One region of the Vibrio ostreae genome, then DNA from elsewhere that is predicted to be linked to it. Evidence: predicted binding sites of a transcription regulator. Region 1 holds the regulator's gene; each other region holds the start of a gene.

Region 1 (3,166 bases):
GCAGGCTTAACCAAAAACCAAACAGCGCGGCCCCCAGTAGTGTGACAACCGCTGCGCCCGGAATAGATAATGCTGTGATCACCAGATAGCTGAAGAAATAGAGAGCGGCGGCTGAAATTAAATGGCTCTGAATATACTCATTGAGTAATGATTGCTGTAACTTCGCATTCTCCAGAGTCAGGGAAGGGCCCAATACAATACTGGCTGTTAAGATAATCCCGATAAGCAGAATTCCCCAAACCCACTTGCGACTCATATGTGCTCCTGATGGTGATAACCTGAAAGATAAATAGCGATGTTTTGCTAGATAATTAGTGAGACAGGTTTTATCGTGTTTTTCTTTCACCATAAACCAAATTTCACCCAACAACAAAAAAAGCACCCGCATTTGCGAGTGCTTTATTAAGTGAAGTTGCTCTGATTTTTAAGGGATTAAGACAAACGTTGTAACAACTCGTCGCGACGTGCCTGAGGGATTACTGACCAGTGCTTGCCCTCTATCGCGCCTTCCAGTGCCCACAGAAGTTCCAAACCGACATCTGAAGTATGTGACTGTCTAACTGCTTTGTAAGCTTCTACGGCGCCTTTTTCCTGCAAGTCTTCAACGCTTTGAATGCCGGCTTTTTTCAGCATTCGTTCTGTCGCTAATCGCAGGTTAGGTAAGTCTTTTAAACGATCTGGTTTTGCCTGGGCTTGTGTTTCCCGTTCTGCTTTTGCAACGGCAAGTGCAGCTTTAGCATCTTCCAGAATACGTCCGGTGTCTGACCAACAGTCTTCCGGTAACGCAAAATATTTGGTTACGACCGGGAAACCCCGCTTCTTATAAACATAGGGTTCGAAACCTTGTTGCTTAAATTTTGCAGTTGAAGCGTCGTCGGCACGTATGTGTAATTTATCATTAACTACTAATGCGAACATGGTGTCATCGACAAAAATGCCGAATCCGCCGAACATTGAACGAGATTTAACGCGTCCTAATTGTTCGAATAGCCGCATTGAATCTTTAAGTATTGGTTTATCCATGCTTTAAGTCTCGGTGTATTAATTAATACGCCACCAAAATCAGGTCCGAGAGAGTAGCAAAAGAATGCAGTATGTGTGTCAGTAGGGAGTCAACTTCGTAATTAATGCATTTTTGCCATCGGTAACCCCGCTACCTACCAGAAACTGGTTCAGGCCGGAGGCTTTGCGTCCCACCTTTTCAGATGGTTTGCCCTGTGCGTGACATCTCCTTTTTATCAAAGGATGATTAAATCATTGAATGAGTATCACATTTACAGTCTGCAAATGTGATACTCATTCTAAAGTTTATATTTAACGGGTGCAACAAAATTAACACAACTAACGCGTGCTCATATGGGATGCGATGCGTATTTTCGATAAAACCCTTATTTTGTCAAGTGTTTTACCGTATCACGTACTACTATTTCCGGATGCATCTCGAATACACGGCGCTCGTGTTCTTTATCCTTGATGCGCTCCAGCAGGATCTCAAATGCGTTTTTACCCACGCGACGTTTTGGCTGGTGGATAGTCGTCAGCGGTGGTGAGAAATATTCGGCTAATTCGATGTTGTCGTAACCAATCACAGACATATCATCCGGTACACGTACACCGCGTTGTTGCAGACGGCTGATCAGACCCAAAGCCATGGTGTCATTGAAACAGAACACGGCAGTTGGACGCTTATCCATGGCAATCAACTTGTCTGCCGCCAGTACAGCGGTATCACATTCGAAGTTACCTTCCAGGATCCAGTCTTCACATACCGGCAGATTGGCTTCAGCCATCGCACGACGGAAGCCCGCAATACGTTCCTGACAAGCCGCTTTGACAAAATGGCCGCTCAGACAGGCTATATCCTGATGTCCATGGTCAATCAGATATTTTGTCGCGAGGTAACCCCCTTCTTCTGAGTTGTCCATGATTTTATCGGCCTGAGAAGTTTCCGGGCCCCAGTCCATGATCACTTTCGGAATGTCTTTATGTGCTTCAAGCATTTCCAGCAGTTCTTCGGTCAGATCCGAACACATCACCAGCATGCCATCAACACGCTTTTCTGCCAGCATGCGGATGTAGTCACGTTGCTTTTCATAGATGCCGCCGGTGTTACATAAAATCAGCGTGTAACCCTGCCGGTAGCAGTAACTTTCTACGCCATCGATCACTTCTGAGAAAAACAGGTTGGTTGACTGGGTTACCAGCATACCGATCGTACGGGTGGTGTTGCATTTTAAGCTGCGAGCTACGGCACTTGGTGCATAATTCAGCTCTTTTACCGCTTCCATCACTTTTTCTTGTGTAGCTTCTGCAACGAAACGGGTTTTGTTAATTACGTGAGATACGGTTGTTGTTGAAACGCCGGCCAGGCGAGCAACGTCTTTAATCGTAGCCATAGGTTTGTCCTGTCGATGACTGCCGATGCAACAATATTGTGTCATGAACGGTATACGTCATGATGGATGTTGCCCGTTGAGCAGTATATCCCGCCGTTCGGGGGAAGCCATGCTCAGGTTCAGCAGCGGTTAGGCTTTTACACAAAGTGAAGCCTATAAGTAGTAAAAACACAAAAACCGCCCTTAAACAGCGGTTTGCATCTTAACGTTGTATTTTATCGTTTGCGGCCAAGATTCTAGACTGCAACGCTCTAAGTCGCAACGAAATTCATCGGATGAGTCTAAATTATCATCACTAAATCGGACCGGTTAGGTCACCTAAAGCGCTATAAAAGCCTGTTACTCGTTGGTGAGATAGGCTAAGTCGAGTTTTAATAACGCAACCAGCAGGTCAGTGACGGCCGCGTAAAATCCGAAGGTGTCATGCTCACGGCACCGCTGGGCAAATTGTGGCACCCAATTGATTAAACTGTTCTCGATAAAAATGGCCTGTTCAGCGAATGCCTGCTCCATATGGACCGGTTTCTCCAGCTCATTGCTGCGCATGATCATATGACCGAGAAAGTCGAGTTCCACCGCGATGTGATCGGCAGGTTGCGTCGGTGAGGGATTAGCAATGCCGGCGGCTTTCATCAGCTGCGCCATTTCTGACGCAGCTGTGTCATGGCCGGGAGTGGATGTGTTGTTGTAATGAGAAGCGCAGGGGATAGGCGCTTGAGGTTGGATCCCCTGAAACAAACGGCAAAAATCGGCGGCGAGCTCAAATTGCG
Region 2 (3,166 bases), 1.1 Mb from region 1:
AAGAAAACCAGTCCAGTGTGGCGGTGGTGTTTGCTCTGGCTTTGCTGGTGGCTTATCTGGTGCTGGCGGCGCAGTTTGAAAGCTTTATCAACCCTCTGGTGGTGATGTTTACCGTCCCGATGGGCGTGTTTGGCGGCTTTATCGGCCTTTATCTGATGGGTCAGGGCATGAACATCTACAGCCAGATCGGCATGATCATGCTGATTGGTATGGTGACCAAAAACGGTATTCTGATCGTTGAGTTTGCCAACCAGCTGCGTGACCGTGGTCTGGCCTTTGAAAAGGCGGTAGTCGATGCGGCGGCAAGACGTTTACGCCCGATCCTGATGACGGCGTTTACCACGCTGGCTGGCTCAATACCGCTGATCCTCTCTACTGGTGCCGGTTATGAGAGCCGGGTATCGGTGGGTACGGTGATTTTCTTTGGCATGGGCTTCTCAACCCTGGTGACCCTGTTTGTGATACCGGCGATGTACCAGTTAATTGCCCGCTCAACGGCGGCGCCTGGTCATGTGGAAGCCGAGCTGCAACGTGAACTGGGGTATGATGTCCGCTCGCGTTCAACTCATGAGTAATCTTGCTCTGCGTGAGCCTTGCACAAGGTAGCCGTCATGGTGTCATCAATGAGCCCGCGTAATGCGGGCTCATTGCTCTGCGCAGCAGGGCGCTAACGATAGGTGACAATATAGCGTTTGGGTTTATGGTTCATTGCCAGCACCAGGTTGAGCATCACGGCACCAAAAATGGAGGTGAGGATGGTCTGCCCTGGAACGAAGAACATCGAGACCGCCAGGATCACGCAATCCATCGCCATCTGGCTTTTCCCCACCGGAATCGAAAATTTATCGTCGATATACAGGCACAGTACGTTAAAGCCGCCGATACTGGCGCGATGACGAAACAGAATCAGCATCCCTAGCCCCATCAGGACGCCGCCAGCCAGTGCGCAGAATGCCGGCTCGGCATTGCTGAAGCTGATAACCAGTGCAAGATGGTCGGTCAATACTGATACCAGTGCACCACACATTGCGCTGTTGATGGCAAATTGGTGGCCGAAACGCTTCCAGGCCAGCAGATAAAACGGACTGTTAATTAAAAAGAACAGCCAGCCGAACGACAGAGGCAGGATTTGACTGAGTAATAAAGCCAGTCCTGCAGCGCCTCCGGTTAATAACTGACCGGCCTGGAGTAAGAATACTCCCTGGGCAACCAGGAAGGTACCGGTCAGCATCGCGATCCAATCTTCTTTACGTGTGTGTTTTTCCATCAACTTTAAATTTTAGTGGCCGATAATGCTCCGGATAGTAAAGAAAAGCTGATCATTTCGGTAGCGAGGCGGGGAAATTTGAGGTAAACCTATGTAATTAACGCTTTACAGGGTGTAAAGCATAAAATTGACACTTTGACGAAGCAGACTGTGAGGCGGGTCTACGTGGTGGGGCGGAACTCCTTCTGGAGCACGCTTTTTATGCTATGGTGGGCCTTAACCCGAAGTCAGGAACACTTCCTTTGCGGGAAGATAAAACACTTCGTCTGTCATTATGAAAAAACTGCATGATATTTTCTGCAATTTGGACTTTAAGCAACAGATCAAATTATGTAGAATGCGCGCCATTAGAGTGACGAAAACGTTTGCGTTGGGTTCATTGTGCAGTTTTTTGCCAATTTCAGTACAATCTGAGTCAGGAGATACAGATGCTAAAGCGTGATATGAATATCGCTGATTATGATGCGGAGCTATTCGCAGCAATCCAAGAAGAAACTCTTCGCCAAGAGGAACACATTGAGCTAATCGCTTCCGAGAACTACACCAGCCCGCGTGTCATGGAAGCGCAAGGTTCTCAGCTGACTAACAAATACGCTGAAGGTTACCCAGGCAAGCGTTACTACGGCGGCTGTGAGTACGTCGACAAAGCAGAATCTTTGGCTATCGACCGTGCGTGTCAGCTGTTTGGCTGTGAATACGCCAACGTTCAGCCTCACTCTGGCTCTCAGGCAAACAGCGCAGTTTACATGGCTCTGCTGAATCCGGGCGATACAGTTCTGGGTATGAGCCTGGCGCACGGTGGGCACCTGACTCACGGTTCACCAGTTAACTTCTCTGGTAAGCACTACAACGTCATTCCTTACGGTATCGACGAAAGCGGCCAAATCAACTACGACGAAATGGAAGCGCTGGCTCTGGAGCACAAACCGAAGATGATCATCGGTGGCTTCTCTGCTTACTCACAAATCGTTGACTGGAAACGCATGCGTGAAATCGCAGATAAAGTGGATGCGTACCTGTTTGTCGACATGGCGCACGTAGCGGGTCTGATTGCTGCGGGTGTATACCCGACTCCAATCCCTCACGCACACGTTGTGACTACGACAACTCACAAAACACTGGCTGGCCCACGTGGCGGTTTGATCCTGTCAAACGCTGGTGAAGAGATGTACAAAAAGCTGAACTCAGCGGTATTCCCTGGTGGTCAGGGTGGCCCTCTGATGCACGTGATCGCTGGTAAAGCCGTCGCGTTCAAAGAAGCGATGGAACCTGAATTCAAAGCATACCAACAGCGTGTCGTACAAAACGCGAAAGCTATGGTTGCTCAGTTCCAGGAGCGCGGTTACAAGATCGTCTCTAACGGTACTGAAAACCACCTGTTCCTGGTTGATCTGATTGATAAAAACATCACAGGTAAAGAAGCAGACGCCGTTTTGGGTGCAGCAAACATCACTGTCAACAAAAACTCAGTGCCAAATGACCCACGCAGCCCGTTCGTGACTTCTGGTATCCGTGTTGGTACTCCGGCGATCACTCGTCGTGGTTTCACTGAGCAAGATGCGAAGAACCTGGCTGACTGGATGTGTGACGTTCTGGACAACATCAACGATGAGTCTGTGATCGAAGCAACCAAACAGAAAGTTCTGGAAATCTGTAAACGTCTGCCAGTTTACGCTTAAGTGCCGATAAGCCAGTTACGCTAACGCGTAAATGAGCCCATCTACGTTAAAGGCCTGCATGATGCAGGCCTTTTTTATATCTTTTTTAAGTACCGGTACTGAGGTTGATTCAATACAGGTGCTTCAGTGGCGCTGATTATGTCCGTCGCCCGGACAGATGTGTCATAGACAACATGTCCCATAGACAAAACGTATCACGGGCAGATAGCACGCCGGATTA
Region 3 (3,166 bases), 850 kb from region 1:
GCTGGGTAGGCGATCTGTTCGGCATGCAGCTGAGCTTTGAACTGCTGCTGGGCTACCTGTTTGCACCTCTGGCTTGGTTAATTGGTGTGCCATGGAGTGAAGCCATGGTGGCGGGCTCGCTGATCGGTAACAAGATCGTGGTGAACGAGTTTGTGGCCTTTATCCAGTTGATGGATGTCAAGAGCCAGCTCAGTGCGCATTCTCAGGCCATCGTGACCTTTGCCCTGTGTGGTTTTGCCAACATCTCCAGTATGGCGATCCTGATTGGTGGCCTGGGTAGCCTGATTCCTGAGCGTCGTCCTTTTATCGCGCAATACGGTTTTCGCGCGATTGCAGCCGGTGTACTGGCGAACCTGATGAGTGCGGCAATTGCCGGTGTGATTTTGTCACTGTAAGCCGCCTCTGACCTTTATCCGGATAAAAAGCACCCCAGCATGGCTGGGGTGCTTTTTACTGTTCAGCGCCGCAGCGCTGACTCGGACATTGACCGACTGAGATACGGCACTTACTTGGTGTGGTATTGCTCGCACGCCAGCATGGTGTTCTCAATCAGGCTGGCAACCGTCATCGGACCCACACCGCCTGGTACCGGAGTGATGAAGCTGGCTTTGCTGCGCGCAACATCATATTCCACATCACCAACCAGTTTACCGGTATCAAGACGGTTGATACCGACATCGATCACCACCGCACCTTCTTTAATCCAGGCGCCCGGTATAAAGTTAGGTTTACCCACAGCGACAACCAGAACGTCAGCCTGACGTACGTGGTGCTCCAGATCTTTAGTGAAGCGGTGACACGTAGTGGTGGTACAACCTGCCAGCAGCAGTTCCAGTGTCATTGGGCGGCCAACGATATTCGATGCACCGACCACAACAGCGTGTTTGCCGCGCAGCGGGATATTGTAACGGTCCAGCAGGGTAATGATGCCTTTTGGCGTACAAGAGCGAATTTTTGGAATGCGTTGCGCTAAACGGCCCACGTTGTACGGATGGAAACCATCAACGTCTTTCTCAGGAACAATACGCTCCAGCACATGTGTGCTGTCAATTCCGGCTGGAAGTGGCAGCTGAACCAGAATACCGTCGATTTCAGGATCTTCGTTCAGTTGGTCAACCAGGGCCAGCAGCTCGGCTTCAGTGGCTGAGGCCGGTAAGTCATACGACTTAGATACAAAGCCAACTTCTTCACACGCGCGGCGTTTACTGCCGACATACACCTGAGAAGCCGGGTCTTCACCCACTAACACAACAGCCAGTCCGGGAGCGCGTAGCCCTGCCTGAGTACGGGCCTTAACACGGGCCGCAACTTCGGAGCGGACTGTTTGAGAAATGAGTGTCCCATCAATATTTTGAGCGGTCATGACTTTCCTTTACACATTCGTAGCGAAAATTTTCGCGCGCATTGTCGCAGAAATTTGAGATAACATCTATAAGCAAACGTTTGCTTTGTTGTGTTTTTCAACGCTTACCCACTAAGTGACAAATTTTTAGTCATTTGAAACAGAATGTTAGTGAAAGCCGTTGATTTACACATTTGAACTCGTATAATCCTTTCCCTGTAGCGCGCCCTTAGCTCAGCTGGATAGAGCACGTCCCTTCTAAGGATGTGGTCGTAGGTTCGAATCCTACAGGGCGTGCCATTTATTTCGGGGCGTAGCAGGTTAGTACTTGCTACGCCCTTTTTCGTTTCTGCTATTTTTAGTCAAGTAACTAGTCAAGTAAGCGTGAAGCTTAATGTAGTCATCTGTAATGAATACATAAGTTCGCTTGCTTCTCGCAGCTAGGTATTTGAGACTAAAAATGCAAATCAGCCCCATTGTGAGGCTGATTGATCTATTTAATTAGAGTTTTTCCTATAAAACACAACCATCTCACTGATTGAATTAAATTGGCTACCAACCTCTTTCCAAACACACTCTTCACAAAGAAGCCCTCGTCCATATCTTGCTGTTTTCTCACCACAGCATAGGCAGATAGGATCATTGGTCTTTATACTGTTTTCTGCAACCTCTGTATCTTCATATGGTTGTTCTATGGTTGACTGAGGCCAACGAAGCATTTCGACAAGTTCTTCCCAGTGCTTTAAAAGGTAGCTAAAAACGCCTTCAGAGTTAAGAAGCCTGATAGGACTTTTAGTTGGGTAAAGATCGTTAGCCAACTTATGCGTATTTACTCTCAGGATAATGTCGATATCGTGAGGTACTGCTTCTGGTAATAAATGAGGACTGCTCTCGAAAGGGATATCCATGACTACCGATATGTTAGAGGTTAAGTCTTTAGTGTATGCATCAAATTGAACTCCAGACTTGGTACATTCAACTTCCCATTGCACATCATTAAAATCCCACTCATCTAAATCAAAGTTAACTAGAGTTGGGAGCTGTTGCCTTATAATCAGCGCCAATGCAGTAACGGGGGAGAATTCACACTCAGAACTTGTTGTATTTTTATCGGTACGGTGTGCAAAGTGCCATTGGTTGATACTTCCCAACCTCGCAGTAACTGGGGTTCCACATGATAAACAATGACAGTTGCAATCATCGCCACGCTCCACTTGCTCAATCCCCACTATTCGGTTTGAACTGTTACTGCGAGCGAAAGGCATAAGGACTTGAAATGAAGACATATAAAGACCTCTTATACGGCTTGCTCTAAGTTATCATTAAACTCGGTCAGTCTAATAGATGGCTCTGCGTGGGGTAAGTTAGTAATTGATACCCCCCAAGGGTAAGGGGTTTTGTTATCTTTTTCGTATTGGTAAATCGTAATGTGAGGAAGGTTCCGTCGGTCGTACGCTTGACCAAATTTGAATGCTACGCTGTTTTGAGAAGCTAATACGAGGTGTATATCGTTATAGCCTTCTTCCATGAGATTTTTAACTTCTTCGATCAAATCATAAGCTAAACGACTTTGCTTTTTACTTGACCAGTGATTATCAAAACGCTTTTCCCTTAGTTTCAAATGTATCTGTGGCATCTTTGGAAAACAGAGGTCAATAGCTTTCTCATCAACAGGGTAAGAGAAAGATACAGCAAGAACGATAGATTCTTTGCTGTCAGCATGCTTTATTGTCTTTTCAAACTTCTCATTGTCGTCACTAATCGGATCGAGTTCTTTCCAGCTTGATAGTTGTCGGTCCCAGTCGAGTACTTCAATATGAGACT
Region 4 (3,166 bases), 1.6 Mb from region 1:
TCACGTACACCATAGTGGATGTAGTTTCCGGCGAAATCTTCGTGAGTCAGCGACTTAGAGCCAGACCACATGGTCAGGTTAGACGGAGCCAGGTCGGCTGAGCCGCCCATGAATTCAGGCAGGATCTTACCGAACGCTTCCAGCGCGTTTTGGGACGCTTTACGTGACGCAATGTTGGCCGGATTGGCTTGCAGATCAGCAATCACTGCGCTGGTCACTTGTTCCCAGTCAGCCGGCAGATCACCGGCCATGCGGCGCTGGTATTCCGCCGCTTCGGCCGGGTAAGCCTCAGCGTAGGCTGCAAATTTTTCATTCCAGGCGGCTTCTTTGGCTGCACCGGCTTCTTTGGCATCCCACTCGGCGTAGATATCGGCCGGGATTTCAAACGCGCCGTATTCCCAACCGAGGAATTCACGCGCAGCTTTGATTTCGTCTGCGCCCAGCGGAGCGCCGTGACAGTCGTGTGAGCCCGCTTTGTTTGGTGAACCAAAACCGATGATGGTCTTGGTACAGATCAGGGTCGGACGACCGGTTTCCGCCTGTGCGGCTTCGATAGCTGCATTAATCGCTTCTGGATCGTGACCGTCTACTGCCGGGATAACGTGCCAGCCGTAAGCTTCGAAACGTTTTGGCGTATCGTCAGAGAACCAGCCTTCAACGTGACCGTCGATAGAGATGCCGTTGTCATCCCAGAAGGCAATCAGTTTGCCCAGACCGAGCGTACCGGCCAGAGAACATGCTTCGTGCGAGATGCCTTCCATCAGACAGCCGTCGCCCAGGAATGCATAAGTAAAGTGGTCAACGATGTCGTGACCTTCTTTATTGAACTGCGCGGCCAGCGCTTTTTCCGCAATCGCCATACCCACGGCGTTAGTGATACCCTGACCCAGCGGACCTGTGGTGGTCTCGATGCCTGGTGCGTAACCGTATTCAGGGTGACCCGGGGTTTTCGAGTGCAGCTGACGGAAGTTTTTCAGGTCGTCGATTGACAGCTCGTAGCCACTCAGGTGCAGCAGAGAGTAGATCAGCATAGAGCCGTGGCCATTGGACAGCACGAAGCGGTCACGGTCAGCCCAGTTCGGGTTTTGCGGGTTGTGGTTCAGGTGACTGCGCCACAGCACTTCAGCGATGTCAGCCATCCCCATCGGGGCGCCTGGGTGACCAGAGTTAGCCTGTTGTACACCATCCATGCTCAGCGCGCGGATTGCGTTAGCCAGTTGTTTACGGGAAGACATGTCAGCTCCTAAAGCAATATGCGAAAAATATCCGTCGGTCGCCAATTGACCTCACCAAGCCGCTTTCAGGGCGTGACGTTGAGGTCAATCGGGGAGAAAATTGGCCGATATTGTCGCAAAGCCGGATCGGCACTGCAAACCTTTTGCTGGCGCTTTGTTCCAATTTTGCAATGCTTTACGACATATTGATGCACAAAGCCTGCAAAAGTCCTGCCGATAAGCAAACGTTTGGTTAGCAATCATTCAAAAAAAGAGCTTGTAATTTAAGCATTCAAAACTAGAATAGACGTCTAGATGTAGAAACGCCTACATAATGAACGATTTTACAGAGCAGTGACCACGGCGCACTGCTCTTTTGATTATAGAATTGGAGCAATCATGGCTAAGCACCTGTTTACTTCTGAATCAGTATCAGAAGGCCATCCGGATAAAATCGCAGACCAAATCTCTGATGCGGTTTTAGATGCCATTTTGGAACAAGATCCAAAAGCACGTGTTGCTTGTGAAACTTACGTGAAAACCGGCATGGTTATGGTCGGTGGTGAAATCACCACTTCAGCTTGGGTTGATATCGAAGAGCTGACGCGTGAAACCGTACGTGAAATTGGCTACACCCACTCAGACATGGGTTTCGATGCGGACTCTTGTGCGGTACTGAACACCATCGGTAAACAGTCTCCAGACATCAACCAGGGCGTCGACAAATCTGACCCTAAAGAACAGGGCGCCGGCGACCAGGGCATCATGTTCGGTTATGCATGTAACGAAACTGACGTGCTGATGCCTGCACCAATTACATACTCTCACCGTCTGGTTGAGCGTCAGGCGAAAGTGCGTAAGAACGGCACCCTGCCGTGGTTGCGTCCGGATGCAAAATCTCAGGTCACTTTCCAGTACGACCAGGGCAAGATCGTCGGTATCGACGCGGTGGTTCTGTCAACGCAACACTGTGATTCAATCTCTACCCCGGATCTGCGTGAAGCGGTGATGGAAGAGATCATTAAGCCGGTTCTGCCAGCTGAATGGCTGAACAAAGAGACAAAATTCTTCATCAACCCAACCGGCCGTTTCGTTATCGGTGGTCCTATGGGTGACTGTGGCCTGACCGGTCGTAAGATCATCGTTGATACTTACGGCGGCGCAGCACGTCACGGTGGTGGTGCATTCTCTGGTAAAGATCCATCAAAAGTAGACCGCAGTGCAGCGTACGCCGCGCGTTACGTAGCGAAAAACATTGTTGCTGCCGGTATGGCTGACCGCTGTGAGATCCAGCTGTCTTACGCTATCGGTGTTGCGGATCCAACCTCAATCATGGTGGAAACGTTCGGTACTGAAAAAGTCTCACACGACATCATCATTGAAGCGGTACGTCAGTTCTTCGATCTGCGTCCGTACGGTCTGCAAGAGATGCTGAACCTGCTGCAACCTATCTACAAGAAGACCGCAGCATACGGTCACTTCGGCCGCGAAGAGTTCCCTTGGGAAGCCACTGACAAAGCCGCTGAACTGCGTGACTTCGCGGGTCTGAAATAAGTTCTTTCAACGGACATAAGTTCAGCCAGCGCACATCATAAAGCGCCACATTTCAAAGCCCTTGCCATCGCGCCAGGGCTTTTTTATTCCCCCTCTTTCTTGCCCGCTTACTTGCCCGCTTAGCTCGCTGCCTATCAGTGCTTTCAATCTGCTATTGCCTGGTTAAATTTTATTCGTTTATTTGTGTTTTTGCTGCACGTCAGCAATAGTTAATACGAACAGACTGAATAGTTAACACCAACAGACGCAATCGTTCATACCAACAGACGAAATAATGAATACCGATAGAATTGATACTGCGCTGCCCGGGGGACTTTCCTCTTCAAGACACCACGCTCTTGCAAGGCACCCCGCTGGCTGCGTTCCTTATCCCACTGCTGTGCCTAATCGATCAGGGA

Evidence for each region. Region 1 encodes PurR, which represses purine synthesis genes. Its sites were predicted from a motif close to TNANGNAAACGTTTNCNTNA; they were not measured.
Region 2: a site for PurR is predicted at 1,621-1,640, ahead of glyA (serine hydroxymethyltransferase). Genes of this name have one in related genera too.
Region 3: a site for PurR is predicted at 1,432-1,451, ahead of folD (bifunctional methylenetetrahydrofolate dehydrogenase/methenyltetrahydrofolate cyclohydrolase FolD). Genes of this name have one in related genera too.
Region 4: a site for PurR is predicted at 1,452-1,471, ahead of metK (methionine adenosyltransferase). Genes of this name have one in related genera too.

Annotation. Positions count from the first base shown of each region.
Region 1 is NZ_CP076643.1:739,848-743,013, forward strand. Features, by position in the region: gene KNV97_RS09525 (TVP38/TMEM64 family protein) at 1-256, opposite strand, end outside; gene KNV97_RS09530 (TfoX/Sxy family DNA transformation protein) at 433-1,023, opposite strand; cyclic di-GMP riboswitch class I at 1,141-1,225, opposite strand; gene purR (HTH-type transcriptional repressor PurR) at 1,389-2,396, opposite strand; gene torD (molecular chaperone TorD) at 2,736-3,166, opposite strand, start outside.
Region 2 is NZ_CP076643.1:1,824,802-1,827,967, reverse strand. Features, by position in the region: gene vexH (vibriobactin export RND transporter permease subunit VexH) at 1-575, shown strand, start outside; gene KNV97_RS14440 (YitT family protein) at 668-1,267, opposite strand; gene glyA (serine hydroxymethyltransferase) at 1,696-2,946, shown strand; gene KNV97_RS14430 (hypothetical protein) at 3,164-3,166, opposite strand, start outside.
Region 3 is NZ_CP076643.1:1,592,048-1,595,213, reverse strand. Features, by position in the region: partial or broken gene KNV97_RS13290 (NupC/NupG family nucleoside CNT transporter) at 1-395, shown strand, start outside; gene folD (bifunctional methylenetetrahydrofolate dehydrogenase/methenyltetrahydrofolate cyclohydrolase FolD) at 506-1,363, opposite strand; tRNA gene KNV97_RS13280 (tRNA-Arg) at 1,566-1,642, shown strand; gene KNV97_RS13275 (competence protein CoiA family protein) at 1,840-2,628, opposite strand; gene KNV97_RS13270 (SAVED domain-containing protein) at 2,640-3,166, opposite strand, start outside.
Region 4 is NZ_CP076643.1:2,304,293-2,307,458, forward strand. Features, by position in the region: gene tkt (transketolase) at 1-1,235, opposite strand, end outside; gene metK (methionine adenosyltransferase) at 1,614-2,768, shown strand.